2 regions of the Cytobacillus sp. FSL K6-0265 genome follow, and region 2 is predicted to be linked to the other one. Evidence: predicted binding sites of a transcription regulator. Region 2 holds the regulator's gene; the other holds the start of a gene.
The links. Region 2 encodes CtsR, which represses protease genes until heat stress. Its sites were predicted from a motif close to ATGGTCAATAAAGGTCAAACA; they were not measured.
Positions count from the first base shown of each region.

Region 1 (16,024 bases), 3.7 Mb from region 2:
GGTCGCCTCTATAAACTAGGGTTTAACGGGGACGCTTCATTTTACTACTGGCTCGCATACGCTGCTTATCATACTGGTAAAGAATCTGTTGCTCAAGTGGCATGGAAAAGGGCTGTTGAATTAAATCCAGAAAAAGAAGGATTGGAGCCTTGGAGTGAATCATCAAAAAGTGCCCAAGGGTTCGAAGATCATGTTTCTTCTATTCAACAAAGGTTAGAAAGTGACTATCCAGAAGAACGATTGTTTGCCTTGTTTTTAACAGCCGTTTCAGGCAAGAAAGAACAATTACTAGACTCTGACCATTTAAAAGGGAATAGGAAGTTCTCTGCGTTAGAGAGGGATTATTTAGCTTATTTAAAATTTGGTGAGGCGTCTCAAGATACCTCAACGGCACATGATATCGCTGGATTGCTTTATGAAAATTACTCACCAGTTGGGGCAAAAGAAGCAAGTTTATATTTAATGTGGTTTTCTGCCTATTTACAGTTAACCCAAGCAGGCGTGACAATTAAAAACCCTCATGCATATGCCGGTGCAATCACTTACTCTTGGCATAAGCTAAGAAATGAGACGGTATCACAAGCAACAATAGCAAAGAATTTCGGAATTTCTACATCAACTTTAAGAAAATATTTGCGTTTATTGAATGAATACCTTCGTTGAGCAAAAACTTGGACGTTTTCCTATAAATTTTATAGGATAAAACCAAGAAGGTCATAATAGAACAGAAGGCTTCAAGACAAAGGAGTGGGAATGATGGCTGAAGAAAAAATTTACGATGTCATTATTGCAGGGGCAGGTCCAGCAGGAATGACCGCGGCAGTATATACATCTCGTGCAAATTTATCTACATTAATGCTTGAACGCGGGGTACCAGGCGGGCAAATGGCGAATACGGAAGAAGTGGAGAACTATCCAGGGTTTGATCATATTCTTGGACCTGAACTCTCTACAAAAATGTTCGATCATGCGAAAAAATTTGGTGCGGAATATGCATACGGAGATATTAAAGAAATCATCGATGGCAAGGAATATAAAACAGTCATTGCTGGTTCTAAAGAATACAAAGCACGTGCGGTTATTATTACAACAGGTGCAGAATATAAAAAACTAGGCATTCCTGGTGAAAAAGAGCTAGGCGGCCGCGGTGTATCTTATTGCGCGGTTTGTGATGGTGCATTCTTTAAAGAAAGAGAACTTGTCGTTATTGGTGGAGGCGACTCTGCGGTTGAAGAAGGTGTTTACTTAACACGCTTTGCAAGTAAAGTAACAATCATTCACCGTCGCGATAAACTACGTGCACAACAAATTTTACAACAACGTGCCTTTGATAATGATAAAATTGATTTCATTTGGAACCATACAGTGAAAGAAGTCAATGATAAGGACGGAAAAGTAGGCAGTGTCACGATTGTATCTACAGAAACAGGTGAAGAAAAAGAATTCAAAGCGGATGGCGTGTTCGTTTACATCGGTATGAATCCACTATCTAAACCTTTTGCAAGTCTTGGTATTACAAATGAAGAAGGCTATATTGTAACCAATGATCAAATGGAAACAAAAGTTCCTGGTATCTTCGCTGCTGGGGATATTCGTGAAAAAACATTGCGCCAAATCGTTACTGCAACTGGTGATGGTAGCATTGCAGCCCAAGCGGCTCAGCACTATATTGAAGAACTTCAAGAAAGTCTAAAAACAGCTGCAAATTAATGAAAAAAGGGGATCATAAACCGACTTTATCCATCATTTACAAAAAGTCATTTTGTTTTAACTCTACTGTAACCTGGGTGAAACAAATTTCGGTTATGATAATAATAGAAATTGACCCCCTTTTAAAGATATATTCCTTTTACAGCACAGGTAGCTCCTGTGCTCTTTTTTTGGTTCAAGTACAATTCTCATAATATATGGATGTTTAAACAGAGCAATATCAGTAACTACTTGTACAAGTAGGAGAAAAAGGAACGAACGTACTCCGAATATAGAAATAAGAGTGGAGGAAAATGTATTTGCGAATCACTCTGAAGTTTTTTTCCACAGATTATATGAAAGATGACATTCTACTAAAGAAGACCGTGACAATTTGCTTAGAACGGTTTTTTAAGGGCGAAGAATCATGTTCAACCTGTATCGTTGTAGCGCTATGACAAAAATAGTATAATATAATGATAAATACTATGCTTTCATTCATTAGAGTATTTTTCCTTTAAGTCTAGTCTGTTCTCTAATAATGAGTAGCACAAAGTAAGAGGTGAATAGGATGCAGCGGGTCACAAACTGCGTATTATTAAAAGATGACCAAGTATTGTTGCTACAAAAGCCACGCCGTGGATGGTGGGTTGCACCGGGCGGAAAGATGGAGCCAGGTGAATCGGTGCGTGACTCTTGTATCAGAGAATATAGAGAAGAAACGGGGATTTACTTAAGGAATCCAAACATAAAAGGGATATTTACTTTCATTATGAAGGATGGAGATCAAGTACTTTCGGAATGGATGATGTTTACATTTTTTGCTACAGATGCGGACGGGTTGAATGTAGATGAGTCTGAAGAAGGAAAATTGCGATGGGTCGAAGTGGATAAAGTGAAAGATTTACCAATGGCTGCAGGAGATCATCATATTCTTGAATATATGATTAATGGTAATCGCATGATTTACGGTACATTTACTTATACACCTGATTTTGAATTAATTAGTTACCGCTTAGATCCAAGCTAAAAATGAATACAGGGGGAAGCGAGAAATGAGTTCGGTTGTAGCAAAAGAAACACAAATGGTCATTATTACAGGAATGTCTGGCGCAGGTAAAACAGTGGCGATTCAAAGCTTCGAAGATTTAGGCTTTTTTTGTGTAGATAATTTACCACCGACCTTATTGCCGAAATTTCTTGAACTGATGAAGGATTCAGGGAATAAGATGAATAAGGTTGCGCTTGTGATGGATTTACGTGGCCGTGAGTTTTTTGAGCATCTTTTCAAAGCGTTAGATGATTTAGCAGATACGTCATGGGTCACACCAGAAATTCTTTTCCTTGATGCGGACGATGCAACCCTTGTAAGTAGATATAAAGAAACGCGTCGCTCTCATCCATTAGCGCCATCAGGCTTACCGATGGAAGGCATCAAATTGGAGAGAGAATTATTAGATGATCTAAAAGGTAGGGCGCAGATTATCTATAAGACATCTAATATGAAGCCGCGTGAATTAAGAGAAAAGATACTCCATGAGTTTTCTGTGAATAAACAATCTATCTTCACTGTCAATGTGATGTCATTTGGTTTTAAACATGGATTACCGATTGATGCCGATCTTGTATTTGATGTTCGCTTCTTGCCAAACCCGCATTATATTGAGCATATGCGTCCGAAGACAGGCTTGGATGAAGAAGTGTCTAACTATGTTTTGAAATGGAATGAAACAAATAAATTTTTAGAAAAGGTCACGGATTTACTAGCATTTATGCTCCCGCATTATAAACGTGAAGGAAAATCCCAACTTGTTATTGCGATTGGATGTACGGGTGGACAGCATCGATCTGTAGCACTAACCGAGTATATCGCTAACCATTTTAAGCAAGACTACAACACTCGCATCACTCACCGTGACATTGAGAGGAGAAGGCAAACAACATGAATAGAAAGCCGAGGGTCGTTATCATTGGCGGTGGAACAGGGTTGCCAGTTTTATTAAGAGGATTAAAAAAATATCCCCTTGATTTGACAGCCATTGTGACAGTTGCTGATGATGGCGGTAGCTCTGGTAGGTTGAGAGAAGAATTAAATATCCCACCTCCAGGAGATATTCGTAATGTTTTGGCAGCGTTATCAGATGTGGAACCTCTTGTGGAAGAAATGTTTCAGCATCGTTTTAAAACGTCCAATGAATTATCGGGTCATTCTTTAGGTAATCTGATTCTAGCAGCGATGACTTCTATTACTGGTGACTTTGTTCATGCGATTCAAGAGATGAGTAAAGTATTGAATGTTAATGGAAGAGTCTTACCTGCAGCTGAACAGAGTGTTGTATTACATGCAGAAATGGAAGATGGCAGTATCGTTTCAGGAGAATCAAAAATCCCTTACTCTGGCAAAAAGATTAAGAAAGTATTTTTGACACCTGAGACGGTAAGTCCACTTTCGGAAACGATTGAAGCGATTCGAGAGGCTGATCTCATTATCATTGGTCCCGGAAGCCTTTACACAAGCATACTTCCCAATCTACTTGTACCGTCTGTAGGTAAGGAAGTGTGCCGTTCTCATGCCAAAAAGCTGTATATCTGTAATTTAATGACGCAGGCAGGGGAAACATTGGACTATCGTGCCAGTGACCACGTACAGGCAATATTTGATCATATGGCTGAGCCGTGTTTAGATCTGATTCTTGTCAATCATGAAGAAATACCAGAAGATATTCAAGAACGTTATGAAGAGCAACGTGCGAAGCCTGTTTATTATGACCGTGATCGATTAGTCGAACAGGGCTTGCAAGTGCTACAGGGTGAGATTGTTAGCCTTGAAAAAGGAGCAATCCGTCATAAAACGAATGAAGTTGCAAAAATGATTTATCAATTAATTGTAGATGATATAATGAAAAACTAGTATTTGTCTGGTTAGGGGGGAGAAAGTATGTCTTTTGCTTCGGAAACGAAAAAAGAATTAACGAACTTGGAGACAAAGGATTGTTGCGGAAAGGCAGAACTATCCGCTTTGATCCGTATGAACGGATCTCTCTCTTTTTCAAATAAAATGTTAATTGTAGATATTCAAACTGAGAATGCAGCGATCGCCAGAAGAATCTATACGCTTATCAAAAGGAATTATGATGTGCAAGTTGAATTGCTTGTTCGAAAGAAAATGAGACTTAAGAAAAATAATGTTTATATTGTTAGACTTATGGAGCAAGCACAAAAAATTCTTGATGATCTGCACATTATTAGTGCTGGCTTTCAATTTATCCATGATATCTCAATGGATTTAATTAAAAAGAAATGCTGTAAACGTGCGTATTTAAGAGGAGCTTTTTTAGCAGGGGGATCAGTCAATAACCCTGAAACCTCTTCGTATCATTTAGAAATTGCTTCGATGTATAAGGAACATAATGACGCCTTGTCGAAATTAATGAATACTTTTGGATTGAATAGTAAAACATTGGAAAGAAAGAAAGGTTTTATTACCTACTTAAAAGAGGCGGAAAAAATTACAGAATTCCTTAATATTATTGGTGCTCATAGTGCGCTTTTACGATTTGAAGATATACGGATTGTTAGAGATATGCGAAACTCGGTTAACCGCTTGGTCAATTGCGAAACAGCCAATTTAAATAAAACAATTGGAGCTGCCTTAAGACAAGTCGAAAACATAAGATATATAGAGGGTACCGTTGGACTAAAGGTGTTACCTGAGAAATTACGCGAAATTGCAGAATTGCGTGTGACGTATCAAGATGTGACTTTAAAGGAACTCGGAGAAATGGTCTCTGGTGGCACGATAAGCAAATCGGGTATCAATCATCGCCTAAGAAAAATTGATGAAATTGCAGAAAAAATTAAAACAGGGCAATGGAAGGAATCTTAAGTTTTTTGGAGGTTAGGACATGGTAGAAAGACAAGTGAAAGTCAAACTAAAAACAGGCTTACAGGCACGCCCAGCTGCAAAGTTAGTGCAGGAAGCCAATCGCTTCACAGCCGATCTCTTTATCGAAAAAGGCGGAAAAAAAGTAAATGCCAAAAGTATCATGGGATTAATGAGCCTATCTCTAAGTGCTGGTTCAACCGTCACCCTCCTTGCTGAAGGCAACGATGAAAACGAAGCCTTAAATAAACTGACTGCCCTCTTACAAGAGGACATTGTTTCATAATCTGCTTAAAACCCGAATAAGTGCGCACCCTCATTGCTAGATGTTTCTACCGATGGCGGTGCGCTTTATTGTGAAGAATGAGTGAAAAGAAATTGTTCAGCTATCGAGAAGAGAAATGGCAAAGAAGACTGAGTAAAGTGAAATTGCGCAGCTATGTAATTTCTCCTCTTATATCGATTGAAATGGCCACTCAAAAATCAAACGCAACAAGTTATTCTATTTCTACTACTTTTATCCCCTCATTTTTCGTTCACCTCAACTATTTGTAAATCCATAATGAAACGTAATCTTATTTAACTATGCATGATCACTAAATAGTTAATCTAACAACTACCGATTTTTTGCAGAACAAAAGCCATCAGCAAATGAAATGCTGATGGCTTTTGTTCTTTGTGATGCTTATTTTTTCGCTTCTGGTGTATTGTTTGTAATGATCTTGTCGATAAGACCATATTCTAGTGCTCTTTCTGCAGTCATGAAGTTATCACGATCTGTGTCTTTAGAAATCACATCTAAAGGTTGGCCAGTGCGTTCAGCTAGAATTTGGTTCAATTTTTCACGTAAGAATAGGATGCGTTTAGCAGCAATCTCGATTTCAGTTGCTTGCCCTTGAGCGCCACCTAGTGGTTGGTGAATCATGACTTCACTATTTGGAAGCGCAAAACGTTTTCCTTTTTCACCAGCTGCTAGTAAGAATGCACCCATGGATGCAGCCATACCAGTACAGATTGTTGAAACATTTGGTTTGATGTATTGCATCGTATCATAGATGGCCATACCAGCAGTGATACTTCCGCCTGGGCTATTAATATAAAGCGTGATGTCCTTTTCAGGATTATCTGCTTCTAAGAATAATAGCTGAGCCACGATGGAGTTAGCCACATTATCGTCAATCGCACTGCCTAACATGATAATGCGATCTTTTAATAGGCGAGAGTAAATGTCATAAGCGCGTTCCCCTCGGTTTGTTTGTTCGATTACTGTAGGGATTAAGTTCATTTCCAATTCCTCCTTTAAAGGTCAAAAAAAGTTTTGGAAAGGTATTTTATACCTCGCCATTGGTAAATGTATGTAGTTTCATCATACATGGTTGGTCAATTAAGGTCAAACGAATCGCTTGATTATTTCAAGAGAATTATTCGACATTTTTTTCTAAGTTGATTTACTCGTATCCATGATACCCACAAATTTTCGCTTTTAAACAACGAATGCTTGCAAATAAAGGGCTTTTCCCATATAATTAATATTCGTAACACCAAGAAAAAACGTGTTCTTACATAAAAAAATGCCCTCGTGGTGCAACGGATAGCACGTAAGATTCCGGTTCTTAAAATGGGGGTTCGATTCCCTCCGAGGGCGCTAAAAGTGATGATATAAGAGATTGTAGGCGTTTTTTATTTTTTTGCCCGACTTTTGTCCGGCAAAGAATAAAAAACGCCTATTTTATTTGCCTTAATCGGATGTACATGAATCAATGTACTCTTGAATTATTCTTAATATTCTACTATTTAAGAAGTTTTTCTAAAAAACGCCTCTTATTAGCTCTCGATATACATCATTATTCGCAACAAAAAAGAAGAGCCAAGCAGTGACTCTTCAATAGAGAATATAATAGGCGATTTTATGATGACTAAAGGGTAATCAGCAATTTAAGAAAATTTCTCCTAAAGAAAAGTATGTGAGCGTGAGCAGGCCCTGTCGAAAGGGATAATTGGTTGGTGAACAATATAATCATTTATTTTATGTTCAATCATTTTAATGCTTGGATGCCATAAATTATGCTTCATAAAAAGAGCCTGCTCATAAATCTATAAAAACGCTGAAAAGAAACATGACAACTATAATATTTATGTACATGGCTGCTATGACTATGCCATAATGAATTTTTTTAAAAAAGAACAATGACGTTGGGGCTAACAATCCCCCGAAAATGAGCATTCCGAATATTTCATTTGAATAGAAGAAGATAATCACCTACAGCAAGTTTTTCTAATTAGTTTGTTTACTAAATAAATTTCTATGTATGAAGAATAAAAAAACATTTTAATCCGAAGTTTAACGAAGTAGTTTTAATTCAGTAAGTTTTGACAGTCTATAGGCTAACTCGTATGAATTTCCTTCATAAAGATGAAATGAGAGTGAGTCATCGAGGTATTCTACTTTTTGTTGGAATTCATCTAAACAACCTATTTGTGCTGACCAATGGAGATCAGGAATAGAGACAATATATTTTTCATCTGGAGTTTTAATTATGTATACATTTGAGTGTCTTTCTCCTAATAAATGCATTTTTTCTTGAAGATATTTCATCTGTTCTACACCTCAACTTCTCCCTTTATTAAAAGTATTATATAAATGAAAAGTATGCAAAGGAAGCAAAAGCTATTAGAAACACTGAAAAGGTGACAAAAGGCTCTAGGGAGAAAGTCTACAATAATTACTGGAATGTTAACTGCTTCAAAATAAATATTAATCAAATTAATTAACAAAAGATGGATTAAAAAAAGAGCCGATAATCCTGCGGCTTTTTGAAATAAAAATTACGTAACGGAGAGATGATAGATCCTGAAAAATTTAATTGTATGTGAATGTAAAAAAACTGGGAATGTTTCCTTGAGGTTAAGGACACGCTAAAGATAATCTTTCAGTGGGAGGGTTAATATGGCGGAGAAAGATCAAAGGTTAACGGCATCTGAGTTAGCGCAGCTATGGAATGCCTATATGAATAATAAAATGTATAAATGCGTCCTGCAGTATTTTTATGAAAAAGCTGATAAAGGCGATATTAAGGAATTTATTGAGACGGCTATCGAGATGTGTGATGAAATTATTTTTGATATAACGACGATCTACAATAAGAACAACCATCCATTGCCGAAAGCCTTTAGTGAAGAAGAAGATGTCAATGTAACTGCTCCAAAGCTTTACTCAGATGTATTTATCCTTGCGTATATGCATGATATGACCCGTTATGGCATGATTGGTTATGGAACTGCATTAGCTATTGCGATTCATGAAGATGTGGACCAAATTTTCTCAAAGGCATTAAAAAAATGTTCACAATTATATAGAAACGCGATTAAATTGCAGCAAGATAAGGGTGTTTTTCACCCCTCACCGTCTATTCCTATCCCAGAAAAAATTGAAATCGCTGAAAAAAATAGTTACTTAAGTGGCTTTATAGGTGAACAGCGAGCATTATCAGTCATTGAAATTATGAATGTATACAATGATATGCAAAGAAATGCTTTAGGAAAGGCCCTGTTTTTAGGTCTTTGTCAAACAGTTAGTTCAGATGATATCAAGAAATTTTTGCGGAAAGGCCTTGATTTATTCGATGAAAATGTCCAAGAATTTGCTAATGCTTTAATTAAAGATAGCATTTCTGTTTCACCAACTTGGGACTCAGAAGTGCTTAATTCCACGACACCACCTTTTTCAGAAAAGTTAATGCTATACCAAGTAGTGATGTTTATTGCTACGTTGTCCGGCTATTATGGGACAGCATTAGGTACGACTACAAGACGGGATTTAACGGTAATGTATGCAAAGATAATGACCGAAACATTAGACTTAGGCAATCAATCGGCAAGTTTATTAATTAAATACGGTTGGCTTGAACAAGCCCCTCAATCAGTAAATCATAGAAATATTTCCAAAAAGAAAAGGAAATAGGGATGTTCTGTGAAAAAAAATAACCCGATTGAAAAATTGTTTTGGTCGATTGCTTTTCCCGGTTTTGGTCAATATTTAAATGGAAGATTGTTTAAAGGTACTGTATTTTTAGTTTTAGAAATTTTATTTAATGTCATGGGTAATTTTAATGAAATTATTATGTTGAGCTTTCAAGGTAAAGTTCATCAAGCTGCTGAGGCCGCAAACTATGGATGGCTTATGTTTTATCCTTGTTTATACTTCTTCGCTATTTGGGATGCTTATAAGGATGCTGGAGGAGAAGGGAGTAAGTATTCATTCTTACCATTTGTATTTTGTGCGTATTTTGTAACGGTTGGTCTGATGTATTCAACAGAGGTATCAATATTTGGCGTGTTTTTTGGGCCCGTATGGTTACCGATGTTAGCTGTCATTCCTGGTATCATAATTGGTTGGCTGATTCGCTTTGTCATCCTTAAATTTTCAACTTCATCATAAAAGCCAACCCTCGGATTAAGAGATGGTTGGCTTTTAAATTTGGTATGTATACTATTAATCCTCATTTACTGTTGCTTTGCATACGGGACAAGTGATTTTTTCATTCGATCTAAATTGGATTTTCTTCAAATCTTTCCTCGTAAATGTAGCAAAAACATTATAGCGGAAACCGCATATACAAGAGTGTTGGTCTTTGACAATATGGGTTAAATGGGTTTCTTCGCTTTGTACGGTTGGATAGATCATAAGACACGCCTTTCTTTTTTGTGGGAAATTTAGGCAAAATTAGAAAGGTTTTTATATAGGAGACTTTTAGAAAGTCCGTAAAGAGGTAAGAATGATTCAAGCGAAAAATAATCACCTTACACATCTGCAACCCGGCTGCCATGACAATATATGCTTTAGGCCCGTGGCTTTGCGTCTTTTACTTTCGTAAAATTTGCCCAATATGATAGATTTTATCATATATTCATAAAGTGTGGTCGACAAAGGCCCTTTTGTAACTAAAGGGAAAAATAACTGAAAAATCTAATAATTGTTTAGTTTCCACAATCGTTGCATTCGAACTTTTACTAAACAAACGTGGCTTTTTGCAGGCAATCATTTTTATTACAATTCATCAAACGAACTATTTCACTGATTTCCAAATTGTCCATCTGTCTTTTTCAACTATGTGATGATCTGCTGTTATTGACTCATCAATATGATCTATTAAATGTTCTAATTCTTCATCGTTTAGCTCATGTAAAATGCTTCTTCCTGTTCTTTCACTTAGGTCTTTAAACAATTCCCCTTTACTTTCATACACTTTTCTTACTTCCCACAACTTCACTTCTTCAATATCTTTAAATCCTGCGGCCTTAAGGTTTTTAATTATAAATTGACTATTATATCTGCGATTCTTCTCTTTTTTAGCTAACCTTGGGAAAAGTTCAAAGAAATATCCTCTAATATGACTCTCACTACCCTTCACCAAACAATCATCAGGAGTACGGTCTTGAACAATATAAAAGCCGTTGTCTTTCAGCATTCTATATGCTTCTTTAAAACAGGATTCTAAATCTTTAATGTGATGGATCAACGCTCTTTCAAGCACTAAGTTGAAACTCTTATCATTTAAACCTGTTTCCAAAGCATCACCATGCTTAAACGAAATACTTTCGTATGCTTTGCAATTTTCTTTTGCACCTTCTAGAATAACTTTTGAAAAATCAATACCAGTAACGGAATCAATCCCCATGTCTGCCATTGCCTTGGAATAGATACCTCCACCACATCCAACATCTAAGGCATTTGATATATTTTCGATGGGCACGAGATTGTGTATTACTTCCATCCATGAGTCGTCAGCTCTTCGTGTTGTATAAGTATCGCGATTTCCTTTGTTATGAAAGTCAATTCCCATTTAATATCTCCTCCTTCTCTTTTGCAACCCTCTCTGTCAATAAATAGTATATCTATCATTCAGCATAAGCAAAAATACTAATTTATTATAAAATATGATAAGCATTACTTATTATTGTCTTTCCCTTATGCAACAATCTCGCCAATTTGCGGAATAACCTAATCAAGTAATTTAAAACAACAAATGTTGCAAAAGAGACACTCCCTTATGTTGAAATAGTTTACTCCACCATAATTTCTTTCCCTTTTTTTCTTCCTGTACCGCTGCAATCTCAAATCGTCTTTCCGCCATCGATTAATCTTCCTTTTTCTTTTTTGATGATATTTACTCTAGAAAATGAATAGTTATGTGGTGAGTACCAATTTATTTCTATACACTAATTCTGATGAATATTGTAGAATGGGGTTAAGGGGGGATTAGAATGAACTTGAAAGCAGGGTTGTGGCAACAGCAAACATTAAAATTGACCATGACGCAAGAGCTTACACAAGCGATTGCGCTGTTACAATATAATACACAAGAATTATCTGCCTTTTTGGAAAGTAAGGCGTTAGAAAATCCCCTTATGCAAATTGAAGAGAGTCCTGCACAAGCAGCCGAACCGAGATTTGATCGAATGAAATCATCGAAACAAAAAGTAGATGACAATAAACAAAACTGGATTGAACAAATCGGTTCGAAAAACCATACAACATTACAAGAATACTTACATTCGCAGTTAGCGATTGCAGAATTAAATCATATGGAATTTAAGCTCATTTCCTATCTTATTGGCTGTTTAGATGAAAACGGTTACTTACAAACAGATCTACAAGCTGTTGCGGAAAAATTCAATGTAAGTGAAGAGGATATGACTGAAGCTTTGATTGAGATACAAAGTTTAGAGCCAGCAGGAGTAGCAGCGAGAGACTTACAGGAGTGTCTATGGTTACAATTAGAGAGACTTCACCCTTATAATGAAATCGCTGAGAAAGTCATTAGTGATTATTTTATTCTTTTTGCTGAAAAGAAATGGAAAGAAATTGCGAAAAAACTGAAAGTAGAACTAAAAGAAATCCAAGCAGTGTTTGATCTTGTGCAAACATTAAACCCAAGACCAGCGGCAGCCTTCCAAAATGAGTTAGCACCTTATATTACACCAGAGGTCGTTATTCAGTGGGAAGATGGGGATTTTTCTGTAAGTATATATGATGATGTACTACCAAAGATTCGTTTTAATGAAGGTTATTTTCGCAAGTTTCAAACAGATGGAGATCAGGATGTAAATCGTTTTTTACAAGAGAAAAAAACGGATTTTCAATGGATTGCTAGAAGTATAGAACAAAGAAAAGAAACATTATTAAAAGTAGCATTAAAAATTGTAGAAAAACAGCCTGAATTCTTCTGGAAAGGCCCAAATTATTTGCAACCGATGACAATGAAAGAGATCGCTGATGAGTTAGAGATACATGAATCAACTGTCAGTCGGGCGGTCCGTGAAAAATATGCGCAAACACCATTTGGAACGATTGAATTGCGATCCTTTTTCTCTAGTACAATCAAGACGACGTCCTTTGAGAATACATCATCTGAGCAGGCGAAAAACGCAATAAGTGAAATGGTCAAAGGTGAAGATAAGAAGAAACCTCTTTCAGATCAAGTGATAGTTCAGCGACTAGAAGAGGAAAAAGGTATTGTAATATCAAGAAGAACAGTAGCAAAATATCGTGATCAATTAAAAATTCCTTCTTCCTCAAAAAGAAAAAGGTACGAATAGAGAGTGGGGTGGGCCGATTGCATAGTGTTAAACTGTATACAAGAAAAAATTGCCCCTTATGTGAGCAAGCTGAGCTTGTCATTGATATGGTCCAAGAAGATTGTTTATTTCAATATGAAGCCATTGATATTGAAACGAGTGATGATCTAACAGAACGCTTTGGATTAATGATTCCAGTTATTGAAGTAGATGGTGAGATTCTTCAATATGGGCAAGTGGATTATGTCACTCTTTCTGAGAAGTTAAGTGGAAAAACGTTAAATGATTGAAAAATAAAAATAACCCTGCTAATATAATGTTGTAGGGTTATTTTATAAAATTTATGATTAAAGTTTTGTAAAAAGGGTATAAGAATAAAGAAGAAAAAAATGAAGTTTACACTTCATTATATATTTTTATTCTAGCGGGACACAAAACGTCTCGCATGGACATATAATGTCCATGTAAAGGAGTAAACAATTGAATAAGTGGATGAATGTTACCCAAAAAGTAATTCCAGATTTAATGGAAATAATGAAAAGAAGATATGAAATTTTGCAACAAACCTCTTTGATGGAGCCTGTAGGAAGAAGGAGTTTAGCGGCAAAAGTAGGGATGACCGAAAGAGTATTACGAGCTGAACTCGATTTTTTAAGAGAACAAGGGTTAATGATTGTAGATGCACAAGGAACGAGACTATCGGAAGCTGGAAAGCATCTCCTTGTAGATCTGCACGAGGTGATTAAAGAATGGTCGGGATTAAATGATAAAGAAATAAATTTGACAAAAATGCTTCAAATAGAAAAGGTGTTACTTACTTATGGGGATACTGATAAGGATGAAACAGTAAAGTCTGAGTTAGGAAAAGAAGTAGCACGTCTTATTCAGGTGTTAGCTAATGGAGGGATGACCATTGCAGTAACGGGTGGATCCACGATTTCAACTGTAGCTGATGCGCTTAAGAAACAGCAACATATGTCGGATGTCTTATTTGTTCCAGCCCGTGGAGGTGTCGGGACAGATATGAAATTCCAAGCCAATACATTAGCGGCGCGTATGGCAGAAGAATCGGGTGCCACATATCAAACATTGTATGTACCAGATGTTGTCGGTGAAGATGCGTATCAATCCATCATCAAGGAACCAGAAATAAAGCAAGTGCTGACAGTTATTAAAAAAGCGGATATCGTCATTCACGGTATTGGCAACGCACTTGAGATGGCAGAAAGACGTGGCACCCATACGGAGAACATAAAGGAATTAACTGAATCAGGTGCGATTGCTGAAGCATTCGGGTATTACTTTAATGAAGAGGGCAAAGTGGTTCATCGATTGCAAACAGTAGGACTACAACTAGAAGATTTGCAACAGGCAGATTATGTGATTGCTGTTGCAGGTGGATCGACAAAGGCTAAAGCGATTGCTGCGTACATGAAGCAAGCACCGAAGCAAACAATACTTGTCACAGATGAGGTTGTGGCAGAGGAATTACTAAAAAACAATTAATTAATGGAGGTTTTATGATATGACAATTAAAGTGGGAATAAACGGTTTTGGAAGAATTGGTAGAAACGTATTCCGTGCGAGCTTTGAAAAGGAAAATGTAGAAATCGTGGCGATAAATGACTTAACAGATGCGAATATGCTTGCTCATTTATTAAAGTATGACTCTATTCATGGCGCATTTCCGCACGAGGTAAAAGTAGATGGCGATCACTTAATCGTAGGTGGCAAAAAGGTTAAAGTGTTAGCAGAAAGAAATCCAGTTGATATTGGCTGGGGTGATTTAGGTGTTGAGTTAGTTGTTGAATCTACAGGTCGCTTTACAAAACGAGCAGATGCAGCGAAACACTTAGAAGCAGGTGCGAAAAAAGTGGTTATATCTGCTCCAGCAACTGACGAAGATTTAACAGTTGTAATGGGTGTAAACCACGAGTCATATGATCCCGACAAACATCATATCGTATCAAATGCTTCTTGTACGACGAATTGCTTAGCACCGTTGGCGAAAGTGTTACATGATTCATTTACGATTAAACGTGGAATGATGACAACTGTTCATTCCTATACAAATGACCAGCAAATACTTGATTTACCTCATAAGGATTATCGTCGAGCAAGAGCAGCTGCAGAAAATATTATTCCAACAACCACTGGAGCAGCAAAAGCCGTTTCCCTTGTTTTACCAGAATTAAAAGGGAAACTAAATGGTGGAGCCATTCGTGTTCCAACACCGAATGTATCTCTAGTCGATTTAGTTGCTGAACTTGATAAAGATGTTACAATCGATGAAGTGAATGAAGCATTGAAATCTGCCGCAAATGGAGAGTTAAAAGATATTCTTAGCTTTAGTGAGGAACCATTAGTTTCAGGTGATTACAATGGCAATCCTGCCTCATCAACCGTTGATGGTTTATCTACAATGGTCATGGAAGGCAATATGGTCAAAGTCATTTCATGGTACGACAATGAAAGTGGTTATTCTCACAGAGTGATTGATTTAATGGAATATATGGCTGAAAAAGGATTATAAATATAAGTTAAGTAAACATTAAAAATAAAATTTTTGCTTACAAACTCACATCTTTATGGATATTACATGAATGAACGTCTATAATGATAAATGGTGAAGGGAGAAAGGGACCATACCTCTCCCTTTTATTTTGACTTTTTCTAAACGTTTTCGCGCTTTTCTTGCGCGAGTAAGAAAGAAAACGGTGATTTTTATACATATAAATGAATGAACATTCGCCTTTCTTGTAGTACAAGCAGCTAACTAGAAAATAGTCATTATTATGTTTAGGAGGGCCTTTTACTATGAACAAAAAGAGCGTAAAAGATGTTGAACTAAAAGGAAAACGCGTATTTTGTCGT
Region 1 covers NZ_JBBOPE010000001.1:3,772,357-3,788,380, reverse strand. The annotation lists gene MHH73_RS19260 (tetratricopeptide repeat protein) at 1-663, shown strand, start outside; gene trxB (thioredoxin-disulfide reductase) at 757-1,710, shown strand; gene MHH73_RS19250 (NUDIX hydrolase) at 2,261-2,719, shown strand; gene rapZ (RNase adapter RapZ) at 2,745-3,635, shown strand; gene MHH73_RS19240 (gluconeogenesis factor YvcK family protein) at 3,632-4,600, shown strand; gene whiA (DNA-binding protein WhiA) at 4,628-5,575, shown strand; gene MHH73_RS19230 (HPr family phosphocarrier protein) at 5,595-5,858, shown strand; gene clpP (ATP-dependent Clp endopeptidase proteolytic subunit ClpP) at 6,258-6,857, opposite strand; tRNA gene MHH73_RS19220 (tRNA-Arg) at 7,146-7,217, shown strand; gene MHH73_RS19215 (YueH family protein) at 7,914-8,168, opposite strand; gene MHH73_RS19210 (DUF3231 family protein) at 8,520-9,533, shown strand; gene MHH73_RS19205 (hypothetical protein) at 9,543-10,010, shown strand; cyclic di-GMP riboswitch class I at 10,379-10,464, opposite strand; gene MHH73_RS19200 (class I SAM-dependent methyltransferase) at 10,639-11,415, opposite strand; gene rpoN (RNA polymerase factor sigma-54) at 11,837-13,171, shown strand; gene MHH73_RS19190 (glutaredoxin family protein) at 13,180-13,440, shown strand; gene MHH73_RS19185 (sugar-binding transcriptional regulator) at 13,631-14,656, shown strand; gene gap (type I glyceraldehyde-3-phosphate dehydrogenase) at 14,676-15,683, shown strand; gene MHH73_RS19175 (phosphoglycerate kinase) at 15,968-16,024, shown strand, end outside.
Region 1: the regulator CtsR is predicted to act here: its motif matches at 6,949-6,969, upstream of clpP (ATP-dependent Clp endopeptidase proteolytic subunit ClpP).

Region 2 (16,024 bases):
CGATGCGAATCATTGCTTCCTCATCACCGAACATCGCTTCAGCTAAGGCGCGAGCAAGTTCTGTTTTACCCACCCCTGTTGGACCTAGGAAAACGAAAGAACCGATTGGTCTCTTCGGATCTTTAAGACCCGCTCTCGCCCGTCTAACTGCTTTAGAGATCGCCTTAACGGCTTCCTCTTGACCAATTACGCGAGAATGTAAGATTTCTTCTAAATTCAATAGTTTTTCTGTCTCAGTTTGTGCCAATTTAGTAACCGGAATTCCTGTCCAGTTAGAAACGACATTGGCAATATCCTCAACAGTCACTTCACTATTTTCTTTCCCTTGCTTTTCTTTCCACGTTTTCTTCGTTTCTTCTAACTTTTCTCTTAGTCTTTGTTCATTGTCTCTTAAAGAGGCTGCTTTCTCAAACTCTTGACTTTGAACAGCTGCATCCTTTTCTTTTCTTACATCTTCTAATTTAACTTCCAACTCCTTGAGGTTCGGAGGCGTTGTATAAGAACGGAGACGAACTTTTGAACCTGCTTCATCAATTAAATCAATCGCTTTATCTGGTAAGAAACGATCAGAGATATAACGATCTGATAATTTAACTGCCGCTTCAATGGATTGATCCGTAATGGTCACACGGTGATGAGCTTCATATCGGTCACGTAGTCCTTTTAAAATCTGTACAGACTCATCTGCAGTTGGCTCATCAACCGTAATTGGTTGGAATCTACGCTCAAGAGCTGCATCCTTCTCAATATATTTGCGATACTCATCTAGTGTCGTTGCTCCAATACATTGTAGCTCTCCACGCGCAAGTGATGGCTTTAGAATATTTGATGCATCAATCGCTCCTTCTGCTCCACCAGCGCCGATTAATGTATGCAACTCATCAATGAACAAAATAATGTTACCAGCTTGACGAATTTCGTCCATCACTTTCTTCAAACGATCCTCAAATTCGCCTCGGTATTTCGTACCTGCAACAACCGTACCCATATCTAATGTCATTACACGTTTATCACGTAGCGTCTCAGGCACTTCATTATTTATGATTTGTTGTGCTAGGCCTTCTGCTATTGCAGTTTTCCCAACACCAGGTTCTCCAATTAATACTGGGTTATTTTTAGTTCTTCTGCTTAATACTTCAATTACACGTTGAATCTCTTTACTACGGCCAATAACTGGATCTAAGCTTCCTTCACGTGCGATGGCAGTTAAGTCTCTTGCCAAGCCATCTAATGTTGGTGTATTTGCATTGGCTGACGAGCTGCCCTGATGTCCGTTAGACTCGCTACTTCCAAGTAATTGTAGTACTTGCTGTCTTGCTTTATTTAAACTTACACCAAGGTTATTAAGTACTCTTGCAGCTACACCTTCACCTTCTCTAATTAAACCAAGCAAGATGTGCTCAGTTCCCACATAGGAATGGCCCAACTTTCTTGCTTCATCCATTGATAGTTCAATTACTTTTTTAGCTCGTGGTGTATAATGCGGTGTTTGGGAGGCTTCTTGCCCTCTACCTATTAGATTTTCAACTTCCGTTTGAATTTTTTCTGAACCCAGACCTAAGGCATAAAGTGCTTTAGCGGCAATTCCTTCACCTTCACTTACTAACCCTAGAAGTATATGCTCAGTTCCAATATTGTTATGTCCTAAACGAATGGCTTCTTCCTGTGCTAATGCTAATACTTTTTGTGCTCTCTCAGTAAAACGTCCAAACATCATCTATCATCATCCTCCCAACTCTTGATCTTCCATTTTTAATCTTTCTCGAATAAGAGAAGCTCTGCGAATATCCCGTTCAAACGGTCGCAATGGGCCTCCAGCATATTGCTGTAAAAATCCTGGTTGTGTTAAGACCATTAACTCATTTAATATATTTTTTGATATGCCTTGTAGATAGTCCATGTCTATTCCAAGGCGAACATCCGATAAACATCTAGCCGCTTCTTTTGACTCAATGATTCGGCTATTAGATAAAATACCATAGGATCTGAAGACTCTATCTTCTAATTGTATGTTAGAGGTTTTCGCTAATGCTTCTCTTGCTGACCTTTCCTGCGAAATTAATTGCTCCACAACACTTTTTAAATCCTCAGCAATATCTTCTTCTGATTTCCCTAATGTGATTTGGTTAGAAACCTGAAAGATATTACCTAATGCTTCGCTACCTTCACCATAAATTCCTCTAACAACTAAACCAAGTTGGTTAATTGCCGGAATGATTCTATTCATTTGGTGAGTTAATACCAATCCTGGTAAATGCATCATGACAGAAGCTCTAAGTCCTGTGCCTACATTAGTTGGGCAACTAGTTAAATACCCTACCTGTTCATCATATGCATAATCAATCTCAGTTTCTAACCAATCATCAATTTGATTAGCAACTTCTAATGCTTCTGATAATTGAAACCCTGGAAATAAACACTGTATACGTATATGATCTTCTTCATTCAACATAATGCTAACCTCTTCATTTTCTGTAAGTAGGCAGGCACCATGACTAGCGTTTTCTGCTAAATGAGGACTAATTAAATGTTTTTCCATCAACACCCTTTTTTGCAAAGGTTGTAGATCATCCATCTGCAATAATGAAAAGTCACCATACGTATCAAAAGTCGATTTTTCCATTCTTGCTTTAATAATATCTATTACACGTTTAGCTTCATCATGGGAAAAGATTGTTGGAAAATTAACCTGTTTAATATTGCGGGCTAAACGAATTCTAGAACTAAGTACGATATCAGAATCAGGACCTTCCGCACTCATCCAAGAGCTGACAGCCTGATTGATAAACCTTTCTAAAGACAAGTTCATTCCCCTCCCTCTAGATGGTTTTTCATTTCTTTTTCCAATTGACGTATTGCGTCTCTTGTCTCTGCAGCTTTCTCAAATTCCTCTTTAGTTATAAGTTCTTTTAAGGTTATTTTCAAATCCTCAATTTGCTTTTTCAAATGGATATCTCCACCCATTCTTGTGGGAATTTTACCGTTATGATTCCAATTCCCACTATGAAGTCTCTTAATAATTGGCCTCAACTGTGCTCGAAAGGAATCATAACAATGGGCACATCCAAATTTCCCGACTTTAACAAATTGAGGAAAGGTCATCGAACATTGTTCACACTGTACTACCTGCGTTTGTTTATTTAACTGAGCTTGGTTATTTGCATAACTCGTATCTATATTAAATAATCCGCTCAATAGATTATTAATAGAAAATCCAGAGCCGTTATTTATCATAAACATATCGCCATGTTCTTGGGCACATTTTTCGCATAAATGGAACTCAGCCTTTTCACCATTCATAATTTTTGTAAAATGTAGAGTCGCAGGTCTCTGATTACATTCTCCAGAGCCGTTATTTATCATAAACATATCGCCATGTTCTTGGGCACATTTTTCGCATAAATGGAACTCAGCCTTTTCACCATTCATAATTTTTGTAAAATGTAGAGTCGCAGGTCTCTGATTACATTCTTGGCATATCATCTGTTTCACCCCTCCATACTTTACAGCCTACTTATATTTCAATGTATTTAGCATCGCAACAAGCATCCTTGCTCTTAACTCATCCCTATAGGGTAACTCTAAGTAAAGAACTGAACGGTCAATGACACTCAACATAATCTTCGCTTCTCTAGTAGTAATAATCTCTTCTTCAACTAATCTGTTTATAATATTTTCAGCACTATTTTGAGAAATACGATCACGTACAATCCCAATCAATTGATTAATTAAATCAACATAATCATATGCTTGCACTTTGGTAATTCTTATATAACCACCACCGCCACGTTTGCTTTCGACAGCATAGCCTTTTTCAACTGTAAACCGAGTATTTATTACGTAATTTATTTGAGATGGGACACATTGAAATTTATCAGCAATCTCGCTCCGCTTAATTTCAACAATTTCCCTTTCACTAAGTTCCAAGACTTCTTTAAGATATTTTTCAATAATATCTGATATATTTTTCACCCGGCCTCCCCCTATCTGACTTTGACTATATTTGACATAAATTATACATGATTTGTGTGAAATGTTGCAACGAAGTAGTATTATTAATTTTCCCCTTTTTTTCTAAATCTCAAACGTATGAAAGATAGGTTCGTTCATTAAATTTATATTATGTATAGATTATTTAATTGTTATTTGTCCATTTAAATAAACGAATGTATGATAGCACTACAAAAAAGAGCACATTCAAATGATGTGCTCTTTCATCTTGCCCGGCAACGTCCTACTCTCACAAGGGGACAGCCCCTAACTACCATCGGCGCTGAGAAGCTTAACTTCCGTGTTCGGTATGGGAACGGGTGTGACCTTCTCGCTATCGCCACCGGACTATGAAATTGTAAGGGAATCGTTCCCTCAAAACTAGGTAATGTTGAAGAAGATTGTTATTGAGTAATCGCCTATGCGTGCTGACGGTACTACTTACGTAGTGCTGTCTAGCTACGGCGCCTAGGTGCTCGAGGTCATAAGCCAAATTTGTCATGAGGTTAAAGAACAACCTCCTGTCAAATTCGTCTTATGCTTGTCGCACCTGGACAAGGCGCCTCCGCATTTCGTTTTTTGGTTAAGTCCTCGATCGATTAGTATTAGTCAGCTACATGTGTCGCCACACTTCCACCTCTAACCTATCAACCTGATCATCTTTCAGGGATCTTACTAGCTTGCGCTATGGGAAATCTCATCTCGAGGGGGGCTTCATGCTTAGATGCTTTCAGCACTTATCCCTTCCGCACATAGCTACCCAGCGATGCCTTTGGCAAGACAACTGGTACACCAGCGGTGCGTCCATCCCGGTCCTCTCGTACTAAGGACAGCTCCTCTCAAATTTCCTGCGCCCACGACGGATAGGGACCGAACTGTCTCACGACGTTCTGAACCCAGCTCGCGTACCGCTTTAATGGGCGAACAGCCCAACCCTTGGGACCGACTACAGCCCCAGGATGCGATGAGCCGACATCGAGGTGCCAAACCTCCCCGTCGATGTGGACTCTTGGGGGAGATAAGCCTGTTATCCCCGGGGTAGCTTTTATCCGTTGAGCGATGGCCCTTCCATGCGGAACCACCGGATCACTAAGCCCGACTTTCGTCCCTGCTCGACTTGTAGGTCTCGCAGTCAAGCTCCCTTGTGCCTTTACACTCTACGAATGATTTCCAACCATTCTGAGGGAACCTTTGGGCGCCTCCGTTACTCTTTAGGAGGCGACCGCCCCAGTCAAACTGCCCACCTGACACTGTCTCCCATCCCGATAAGGGATGTGGGTTAGAATTTCAATACAGCGGGGGTAGTATCCCACCGACGCCTCCACCGAAGCTAGCGCTCCGGCTTCTAAGGCTCCTACCTATCCTGTACAAGCTGTACCAAAATTCAATATCAGGCTACAGTAAAGCTCCACGGGGTCTTTCCGTCCTGTCGCGGGTAACCTGCATCTTCACAGGTACTATAATTTCACCGAGTCTCTCGTTGAGACAGTGCCCAGATCGTTACGCCTTTCGTGCGGGTCGGAACTTACCCGACAAGGAATTTCGCTACCTTAGGACCGTTATAGTTACGGCCGCCGTTTACTGGGGCTTCGATTCAAAGCTTCGCGTGAGCTAACCTCTCCTCTTAACCTTCCAGCACCGGGCAGGCGTCAGCCCCTATACTTCGCCTTGCGGCTTCGCAGAGACCTGTGTTTTTGCTAAACAGTCGCCTGGGCCTATTCACTGCGGCTCATCAAGGCTTTAACACCCTAATGAGCACCCCTTCTCCCGAAGTTACGGGGTCATTTTGCCGAGTTCCTTAACGAGAGTTCTCTCGCTCACCTTAGGATTCTCTCCTCGCCTACCTGTGTCGGTTTGCGGTACGGGCACCTTATTCCTCGCTAGAGGCTTTTCTTGGCAGTGTGGAATCAAGAACTTCGGTACTAAATTTCCCTCGCTATCACAGCTCAAGGTATGTGACCATGGGATTTGCCTCATGGTCCCTCTAACTGCTTAGACGCACATCCAATAGTGCGCTTACCCTATCCTCCTGCGTCCCCCCATCACTCAAACAGAATACGGTGGTACAGGAATATCAACCTGTTGTCCATCGCCTACGCTTTTCAGCCTCGGCTTAGGTCCCGACTAACCCTGAGCGGACGAGCCTTCCTCAGGAAACCTTAGGCATTCGGTGGATGGGATTCTCACCCATCTTTCGCTACTCATACCGGCATTCTCACTTCTAAGCGCTCCACCAGTCCTTACGGTCTAGCTTCAACGCCCTTAGAACGCTCTCCTACCACTGAACATCTACGATGTTCAATCCACAGCTTCGGTGATACGTTTAGCCCCGGTACATTTTCGGCGCGGAGTCACTCGACCAGTGAGCTATTACGCACTCTTTAAATGGTGGCTGCTTCTAAGCCAACATCCTGGTTGTCTAAGCAACTCCACATCCTTTTCCACTTAACGTATACTTTGGGACCTTAGCTGGTGGTCTGGGCTGTTTCCCTCTTGACTACGGATCTTATCACTCGCAGTCTGACTCCCATGGATAAATCTTTGGCATTCGGAGTTTGTCTGAATTCGGTAACCCGATGAGGGCCCCTAGTCCAAACAGTGCTCTACCTCCAAGATTCTTACGCATGAGGCTAGCCCTAAAGCTATTTCGGAGAGAACCAGCTATCTCCAAGTTCGATTGGAATTTCTCCGCTACCCACACCTCATCCCCGCACTTTTCAACGTACGTGGGTTCGGGCCTCCATCCAGTGTTACCTGGACTTCACCCTGGACATGGGTAGATCACCTGGTTTCGGGTCTACGACCACATACTATATTCGCCCTATTCAGACTCGCTTTCGCTACGGCTCCGTCTGTCCAACTTAACCTCGCATGTAATCGTAACTCGCCGGTTCATTCTACAAAAGGCACGCTATCACCCATTAACGGGCTCTAACTACTTGTAGGCACACGGTTTCAGGATCTCTTTCACTCCCCTTCCGGGGTGCTTTTCACCTTTCCCTCACGGTACTGGTTCACTATCGGTCACTAGGGAGTATTTAGCCTTGGGAGATGGTCCTCCCTGCTTCCGACGGGATTTCTCGTGTCCCGCCGTACTCAGGATCCACTCTGGAGGGAACGAAGTTTCGACTACAGGGCTTTTACCTCCTATGGCGGGCCTTTCCAGACCTCTTCGTCTATCTCGTTCCTTTGTAACTCCGTATAGAATGTCCTACAACCCCAAGAGGCAAGCCTCTTGGTTTGGGCTAATCCCGTTTCGCTCGCCGCTACTCAGGGAATCGCGTTTGCTTTCTCTTCCTCCGGGTACTTAGATGTTTCAGTTCCCCGGGTCTGCCTTCCATACCCTATGTATTCAGGTATGGATCCTATCCCATAACGGATAGGGGGTTTCCCCATTCGGAAATCTCCGGATCAAAGCTTACTTACAGCTCCCCGAAGCATATCGGTGTTAGTCCCGTCCTTCATCGGCTCCTAGTGCCAAGGCATTCACCGTGCGCCCTTATTAACTTAACCTATGTTTGGGTTGCTTTCGCTTCCCTCACGGTTGTGTTTATTAAAAAAAGTTTAGTATTTCATACTCTATATAATATAGAGAGAAAATAACTAAGGTGGCGATTACTCGGTAATCTTCTTCATTACATTATCTAGTTTTCAAAGAACGATTTGTTGGTGGAGCCTAGCGGGATCGAACCGCTGACCTCCTGCGTGCAAAGCAGGCGCTCTCCCAGCTGAGCTAAGGCCCCGTATTAAAGTTGAAATGGTGGGCCTAAATGGACTCGAACCATCGACCTCACGCTTATCAGGCGTGCGCTCTAACCAGCTGAGCTATAGGCCCACATAACTTTACGGTAAAGTATTTATTCATATCAAAGAGATTGCACTCTCAAAACTGAACGAACAGTCTAACATCAAGTCAATTCCGTATATTCCTTAGAAAGGAGGTGATCCAGCCGCACCTTCCGATACGGCTACCTTGTTACGACTTCACCCCAATCATCTGTCCCACCTTAGGCGGCTGGCTCCAAAAGGTTACCCCACCGACTTCGGGTGTTACAAACTCTCGTGGTGTGACGGGCGGTGTGTACAAGGCCCGGGAACGTATTCACCGCGGCATGCTGATCCGCGATTACTAGCGATTCCGGCTTCATGTAGGCGAGTTGCAGCCTACAATCCGAACTGAGAATGGTTTTATGGGATTGGCTAAACCTCGCGGTCTTGCAGCCCTTTGTACCATCCATTGTAGCACGTGTGTAGCCCAGGTCATAAGGGGCATGATGATTTGACGTCATCCCCACCTTCCTCCGGTTTGTCACCGGCAGTCACCTTAGAGTGCCCAACTGAATGCTGGCAACTAAGATCAAGGGTTGCGCTCGTTGCGGGACTTAACCCAACATCTCACGACACGAGCTGACGACAACCATGCACCACCTGTCACTCTGTCCCCCGAAGGGGAAAGTCCTATCTCTAGGATTGTCAGAGGATGTCAAGACCTGGTAAGGTTCTTCGCGTTGCTTCGAATTAAACCACATGCTCCACCGCTTGTGCGGGCCCCCGTCAATTCCTTTGAGTTTCAACCTTGCGGTCGTACTCCCCAGGCGGAGTGCTTAATGCGTTTGCTGCAGCACTAAAGGGCGGAAACCCTCTAACACTTAGCACTCATCGTTTACGGCGTGGACTACCAGGGTATCTAATCCTGTTTGCTCCCCACGCTTTCGCGCCTCAGCGTCAGTTACAGACCAGAAAGTCGCCTTCGCCACTGGTGTTCCTCCAAATCTCTACGCATTTCACCGCTACACTTGGAATTCCACTTTCCTCTTCTGCACTCAAGTTCCCCAGTTTCCAATGACCCTCCACGGTTGAGCCGTGGGCTTTCACATCAGACTTAAGGAACCGCCTGCGCGCGCTTTACGCCCAATAATTCCGGACAACGCTTGCCACCTACGTATTACCGCGGCTGCTGGCACGTAGTTAGCCGTGGCTTTCTGGTTAGGTACCGTCAAGGTACCGGCAGTTACTCCGATACTTGTTCTTCCCTAACAACAGAGTTTTACGATCCGAAAACCTTCATCACTCACGCGGCGTTGCTCCGTCAGACTTTCGTCCATTGCGGAAGATTCCCTACTGCTGCCTCCCGTAGGAGTCTGGGCCGTGTCTCAGTCCCAGTGTGGCCGATCACCCTCTCAGGTCGGCTACGCATCGTCGCCTTGGTGAGCCGTTACCTCACCAACTAGCTAATGCGCCGCGGGCCCATCTGTAAGTGATAGCAGAACCATCTTTCAATCTAATTATATGTATAAATAGATATTATCCGGTATTAGCCCCGGTTTCCCGGAGTTATCCCAGTCTTACAGGCAGGTTGCCCACGTGTTACTCACCCGTCCGCCGCTAATCATTGGGAGCAAGCTCCCTCTGATTCGCTCGACTTGCATGTATTAGGCACGCCGCCAGCGTTCGTCCTGAGCCAGGATCAAACTCTCCAATAAAGTGTTTGATTAGCTCGTTTGCACCTATGGTGCTTTGTTGCTGATAAATCAGCTTTTTTAGAATTACGCTTGACGTTTTATGTTCGTTCAGTTTTCAAAGAACAATCTCGTTCGCTTCAGAAGCGACTTTATAATCATACAACATCTTAAGTTGTTATGTCAATAACTTTTTTTAAAATGTTTTTGGTGGAGCCTAGCGGGATCGAACCGCTGACCTCCTGCGTGCAAAGCAGGCGCTCTCCCAGCTGAGCTAAGGCCCCAAAAAAGTAATAAAAATGGTCGGGAAGACAGGATTCGAACCTGCGACCCCTTGGTCCCAAACCAAGTGCTCTACCAAGCTGAGCTACTTCCCGTTTATGGCGCGCCCGAGAGGAGTCGAACCCCTAACCTTTTGATCCGTAGTCAAACGCTCTATCCAATTGAGCTACGGGCGCATCAATAAGTGGTGCCGAGGACCGGAATCGAACCGGTACGGTAGTCACCTACCGCAGGATTTTAAGTCCTGTGCGTCTGCCAGTTCCGCCACCCCGGCACTTATTGGAGCGGAAGACGGGATTCGAACCCGCGACCCTCACCTTGGCAAGGTGATGTTCTACCACTGAACTACTTCCGCAAATATTAAAATAAAAATGGTGCGGGTGAAGGGAGTCGAACCCCCACGCCTTGCGGCGCCAGATCCTAAGTCTGGTGCGTCTGCCAATTCCGCCACACCCGCATATATAAATGGTGAGCCATGAAGGACTCGAACCTTCGACCCTCTGATTAAAAGTCAGATGCTCTACCAACTGAGCTAATGGCTCGTACAAGTGGTGCCGGCCAGAGGACTTGAACCCCCAACCTACTGATTACAAGTCAGTTGCTCTACCAATTGAGCTAGGCCGGCAAATAAACACAAAAAAATGGTGGAGGATGACGGGATCGAACCGCCGACCCTCTGCTTGTAAGGCAGATGCTCTCCCAGCTGAGCTAATCCTCCAATATGTATGCCCGGCAACGTCCTACTCTCACAAGGGGACAGCCCCTAACTACCATCGGCGCTGAGAAGCTTAACTTCCGTGTTCGGTATGGGAACGGGTGTGACCTTCTCGCTATCGCCACCGGACTATGAAATTGTAAGGGAATCGTTCCCTCAAAACTAGGTAATGTTGAAGAAGATTGTTATTGAGTAATCGCCTATGCGTGCTGACGGTACTACTTACGTAGTGCTGTCTAGCTACGGCGCCTAGGTGCTCGAGGTCATAAGCCAAATTTGTCATGAGGTTAAAGAACAACCTCCTGTCAAATTCGTCTTATGCTTGTCGCACCTGGACAAGGCGCCTCCGCATTTCGTTTTTTGGTTAAGTCCTCGATCGATTAGTATTAGTCAGCTACATGTGTCGCCACACTTCCACCTCTAACCTATCAACCTGATCATCTTTCAGGGATCTTACTAGCTTGCGCTATGGGAAATCTCATCTCGAGGGGGGCTTCATGCTTAGATGCTTTCAGCACTTATCCCTTCCGCACATAGCTACCCAGCGATGCCTTTGGCAAGACAACTGGTACACCAGCGGTGCGTCCATCCCGGTCCTCTCGTACTAAGGACAGCTCCTCTCAAATTTCCTGCGCCCACGACGGATAGGGACCGAACTGTCTCACGACGTTCTGAACCCAGCTCGCGTACCGCTTTAATGGGCGAACAGCCCAACCCTTGGGACCGACTACAGCCCCAGGATGCGATGAGCCGACATCGAGGTGCCAAACCTCCCCGTCGATGTGGACTCTTGGGGGAGATAAGCCTGTTATCCCCGGGGTAGCTTTTATCCGTTGAGCGATGGCCCTTCCATGCGGAACCACCGGATCACTAAGCCCGACTTTCGTCCCTGCTCGACTTGTAGGTCTCGCAGTCAAGCTCCCTTGTGCCTTTACACTCTACGAATGATTTCCAACCATTCTGAGGGAACCTTTGGGCGCCTCCGTTACTCTTTAGGAGGCGACCGCCCCAGTCAAACTGCCCACCTGACACTGTCTCCCATCCCGATAAGGGATGTGGGTTAGAATTTCAATACAGCGGGGGTAGTATCCCACCGACGCCTCCACCGAAGCTAGCGCTCCGGCTTCTAAGGCTCCTACCTATCCTGTACAAGCTGTACCAAAATTCAATATCAGGCTACAGTAAAGCTCCACGGGGTCTTTCCGTCCTGTCGCGGGTAACCTGCATCTTCACAGGTACTATAATTTCACCGAGTCTCTCGTTGAGACAGTGCCCAGATCGTTACGCCTTTCGTGCGGGTCGGAACTTACCCGACAAGGAATTTCGCTACCTTAGGACCGTTATAGTTACGGCCGCCGTTTACTGGGGCTTCGATTCAAAGCTTCGCGTGAGCTAACCTCTCCTCTTAACCTTCCAGCACCGGGCAGGCGTCAGCCCCTATACTTCGCCTTGCGGCTTCGCAGAGACCTGTGTTTTTGCTAAACAGTCGCCTGGGCCTATTCACTGCGGCTCATCAAGGCTTTAACACCCTAATGAGCACCCCTTCTCCCGAAGTTACGGGGTCATTTTGCCGAGTTCCTTAACGAGAGTTCTCTCGCTCACCTTAGGATTCTCTCCTCGCCTACCTGTGTCGGTTTGCGGTACGGGCACCTTATTCCTCGCTAGAGGCTTTTCTTGGCAGTGTGGAATCAAGAACTTCGGTACTAAATTTCCCTCGCTATCACAGCTCAAGGTATGTGACCATGGGATTTGCCTCATGGTCCCTCTAACTGCTTAGACGCACATCCAATAGTGCGCTTACCCTATCCTCCTGCGTCCCCCCATCACTCAAACAGAATACGGTGGTACAGGAATATCAACCTGTTGTCCATCGCCTACGCTTTTCAGCCTCGGCTTAGGTCCCGACTAACCCTGAGCGGACGAGCCTTCCTCAGGAAACCTTAGGCATTCGGTGGATGGGATTCTCACCCATCTTTCGCTACTCATACCGGCATTCTCACTTCTAAGCGCTCCACCAGTCCTTACGGTCTAGCTTCAACGCCCTTAGAACGCTCTCCTACCACTGAACATCTACGATGTTCAATCCACAGCTTCGGTGATACGTTTAGCCCCGGTACATTTTCGGCGCGGAGTCACTCGACCAGTGAGCTATTACGCACTCTTTAAATGGTGGCTGCTTCTAAGCCAACATCCTGGTTGTCTAAGCAACTCCACATCCTTTTCCACTTAACGTATACTTTGGGACCTTAGCTGGTGGTCTGGGCTGTTTCCCTCTTGACTACGGATCTTATCACTCGCAGTCTGACTCCCATGGATAAATCTTTGGCATTCGGAGTTTGTCTGAATTCGGTAACCCGATGAGGGCCCCTAGTCCAAACAGTGCTCTACCTCCAAGATTCTTACGCATGAGGCTAGCCCTAAAGCTATTTCGGAGAGAACCAGCTATCTCCAAGTTCGATTGGAATTTCTCCGCTACCCACACCTCATCCCCGCACTTTTCAACGTACGTGGGTTCGGGCCTCCATCCAGTGTTACCTGGACTTCACCCTGGACATGGGTAGATCACCTGGTTTCGGGTCTACGACCACATACTATATTCGCCCTATTCAGACTCGCTTTCGCTACGGCTCCGTCTGTCCAACTTAACCTCGCATGTAATCGTAACTCGCCGGTTCATTCTACAAAAGGCACGCTATCACCCATTAACGGGCTCTAACTACTTGTAGGCACACGGTTTCAGGATCTCTTTCACTCCCCTTCCGGGGTGCTTTTCACCTTTCCCTCACGGTACTGGTTCACTATCGGTCACTAGGGAGTATTTAGCCTTGGGAGATGGTCCTCCCTGCTTCCGACGGGATTTCTCGTGTCCCGCCGTACTCAGGATCCACTCTGGAGGGAACGAAGTTTCGACTACAGGGCTTTTACCTCCTATGGCGGGCCTTTCCAGACCTCTTCGTCTATCTCGTTCCTTTGTAACTCCGTATAGAATGTCCTACAACCCCAAGAGGCAAGCCTCTTGGTTTGGGCTAATCCCGTTTCGCTCGCCGCTACTCAGGGAATCGCGTTTGCTTTCTCTTCCTCCGGGTACTTAGATGTTTCAGTTCCCCGGGTCTGCCTTCCATACCCTATGTATTCAGGTATGGATCCTATCCCATAACGGATAGGGGGTTTCCCCATTCGGAAATCTCCGGATCAAAGCTTACTTACAGCTCCCCGAAGCATATCGGTGTTAGTCCCGTCCTTCATCGGCTCCTAGTGCCAAGGCATTCACCGTGCGCCCTTATTAACTTAACCTATGTTTGGGTTGCTTTCGCTTCCCTCACGGTTGTGTTTATTAAAAAAAGTTTAGTATTTCATACTCTATATAATATAGAGAGAAAATAACTAAGGTGGCGATTACTCGGTAATCTTCTTCATTACATTATCTAGTTTTCAAAGAACGATTGAATTGAGAGATTATACTCTCAAAACTGAACGAACAATCTAACATCAAGTTAATTCCGTATATTCCTTAGAAAGGAGGTGATCCAGCCGCACCTTCCGATACGGCTACCTTGTTACGACTTCACCCCAATCATCTGTCCCACCTTAGGCGGCTGGCTCCAAAAGGTTACCCCACCGACTTCGGGTGTTACAAACTCTCGTGGTGTGACGGGCGGTGTGTACAAGGCCCGGGAACGTATTCACCGCGGCATGCTGATCCGCGATTACTAGCGATTCCGGCTTCATGTAGGCGAGTTGCAGCCTACAATCCGAACTGAGAATGGTTTTATGGGATTGGCTAAACCTCGCGGTCTTGCAGCCCTTTGTACCATCCATTGTAGCACGTGTGTAGCCCAGGTCATAAGGGGCATGATGATTTGACGTCATCCCCACCTTCCTCCGGTTTGTCACCGGCAGTCACCTTAGAGTGCCCAACTAAATGCTGGCAACTAAGATCAAGGGTTGCGCTCGTTGCGGGACTTAACCCAACATCTCACGACACGAGCTGACGACAACCATGCACCACCTGTCACTCTGTCCCCCGAAGGGGAAAGTCCTATCTCTAGGATTGTCAGAGGATGTCAAGACCTGGTAAGGTTCTTCGCGTTGCTTCGAATTAAACCACATGCTCCACCGCTTGTGCGGGCCCCCGTCAATTCCTTTGAGTTTCAACCTTGCGGTCGTACTCCCCAGGCGGAGTGCTTAATGCGTTTGCTGCAGCACTAAAGGGCGGAAACCCTCTAACACTTAGCACTCATCGTTTACGGCGTGGACTACCAGGGTATCTAATCCTGTTTGCTCCCCACGCTTTCGCGCCTCAGCGTCAGTTACAGACCAGAAAGTCGCCTTCGCCACTGGTGTTCCTCCAAATCTCTACGCATTTCACCGCTACACTTGGAATTCCACTTTCCTCTTCTGCACTCAAGTTCCCCAGTTTCCAATGACCCTCCACGGTTGAGCCGTGGGCTTTCACATCAGACTTAAGGAACCGCCTGCGCGCGCTTTACGCCCAATAATTCCGGACAACGCTTGCCACCTACGTATTACCGCGGCTGCTGGCACGTAGTTAGCCGTGGCTTTCTGGTTAGGTACCGTCAAGGTACCGGCAGTTACTCCGATACTTGTTCTTCCCTAACAACAGAGTTTTACGATCCGAAAACCTTCATCACTCACGCGGCGTTGCTCCGTCAGACTTTCGTCCATTGCGGAAGATTCCCTACTGCTGCCTCCCGTAGGAGTCTGGGCCGTGTCTCAGTCCCAGTGTGGCCGATCACCCTCTCAGGTCGGCTACGCATCGTCGCCTTGGTGAGCCGTTACCTCACCAACTAGCTAATGCGCCGCGGGCCCATCTGTAAGTGATAGCAGAACCATCTTTCAATCTAATTATATGTATAAATAGATATTATCCGGTATTAGCCCCGGTTTCCCGGAGTTATCCCAGTCTTACAGGCAGGTTGCCCACGTGTTACTCACCCGTCCGCCGCTAATCATCGGGAGCAAGCTCCCTCTGATTCGCTCGACTTGCATGTATTAGGCACGCCGCCAGCGTTCGTCCTGAGCCAGGATCAAACTCTCCAATAAAGTGTTTGATTAGCTCGTTTGCACCTATGGTGCTTCGTTGCTGATAAATCAGCTTTTTTTTAGAATTACGCTTGACGTTTTATGTTCGTTCAGTTTTCAAAGAACAATCTCAATCGCTTCAGAAGCGACTTTATTATCTTACCACCCCGTCATCATCATGTCAACTATTTTTTAAAAATAATTTTTGATGAATGATTGAGCAAATCTCGCTCTCTCTTGGGGACAAAAACTACTATATCACGATTAAAAAGTGTTTGCAATATAATTTTTAAAGTTTTTATAAAGAAACTTCTTTTTTTAAAAAACAAACTTCAAATCTGTCATTTAGCTTCTCAACTAATCTTTTAATAAGTTTTTTCTATTGTACTATTACTTTAATTAAATAAGTAAAATCTTCACCATTAAAAACCAGTCTCTTTTTATATTCTATACCGAATCCTTATACAAAAACATCTATTTGTTCCTTAACTTTCACATAACTTCCATTCACACCGCTTCATTTGTTTAAGTACAT
Region 2 covers NZ_JBBOPE010000001.1:90,744-106,767, reverse strand. The annotation lists gene clpC (ATP-dependent protease ATP-binding subunit ClpC) at 1-1,717, opposite strand, end outside; gene MHH73_RS00550 (protein arginine kinase) at 1,724-2,803, opposite strand; gene MHH73_RS00545 (UvrB/UvrC motif-containing protein) at 2,806-3,363, opposite strand; gene MHH73_RS00540 (CtsR family transcriptional regulator) at 3,511-3,972, opposite strand; rRNA gene rrf (5S ribosomal RNA) at 4,222-4,338, opposite strand; rRNA gene MHH73_RS00530 (23S ribosomal RNA) at 4,570-7,503, opposite strand; tRNA gene MHH73_RS00525 (tRNA-Ala) at 7,658-7,733, opposite strand; tRNA gene MHH73_RS00520 (tRNA-Ile) at 7,749-7,825, opposite strand; rRNA gene MHH73_RS00515 (16S ribosomal RNA) at 7,925-9,473, opposite strand; tRNA gene MHH73_RS00510 (tRNA-Ala) at 9,658-9,733, opposite strand; tRNA gene MHH73_RS00505 (tRNA-Pro) at 9,750-9,826, opposite strand; tRNA gene MHH73_RS00500 (tRNA-Arg) at 9,831-9,907, opposite strand; tRNA gene MHH73_RS00495 (tRNA-Leu) at 9,917-10,005, opposite strand; tRNA gene MHH73_RS00490 (tRNA-Gly) at 10,012-10,086, opposite strand; tRNA gene MHH73_RS00485 (tRNA-Leu) at 10,104-10,188, opposite strand; tRNA gene MHH73_RS00480 (tRNA-Lys) at 10,198-10,273, opposite strand; tRNA gene MHH73_RS00475 (tRNA-Thr) at 10,281-10,356, opposite strand; tRNA gene MHH73_RS00470 (tRNA-Val) at 10,374-10,449, opposite strand; rRNA gene rrf (5S ribosomal RNA) at 10,459-10,575, opposite strand; rRNA gene MHH73_RS00460 (23S ribosomal RNA) at 10,807-13,740, opposite strand; rRNA gene MHH73_RS00455 (16S ribosomal RNA) at 13,962-15,510, opposite strand.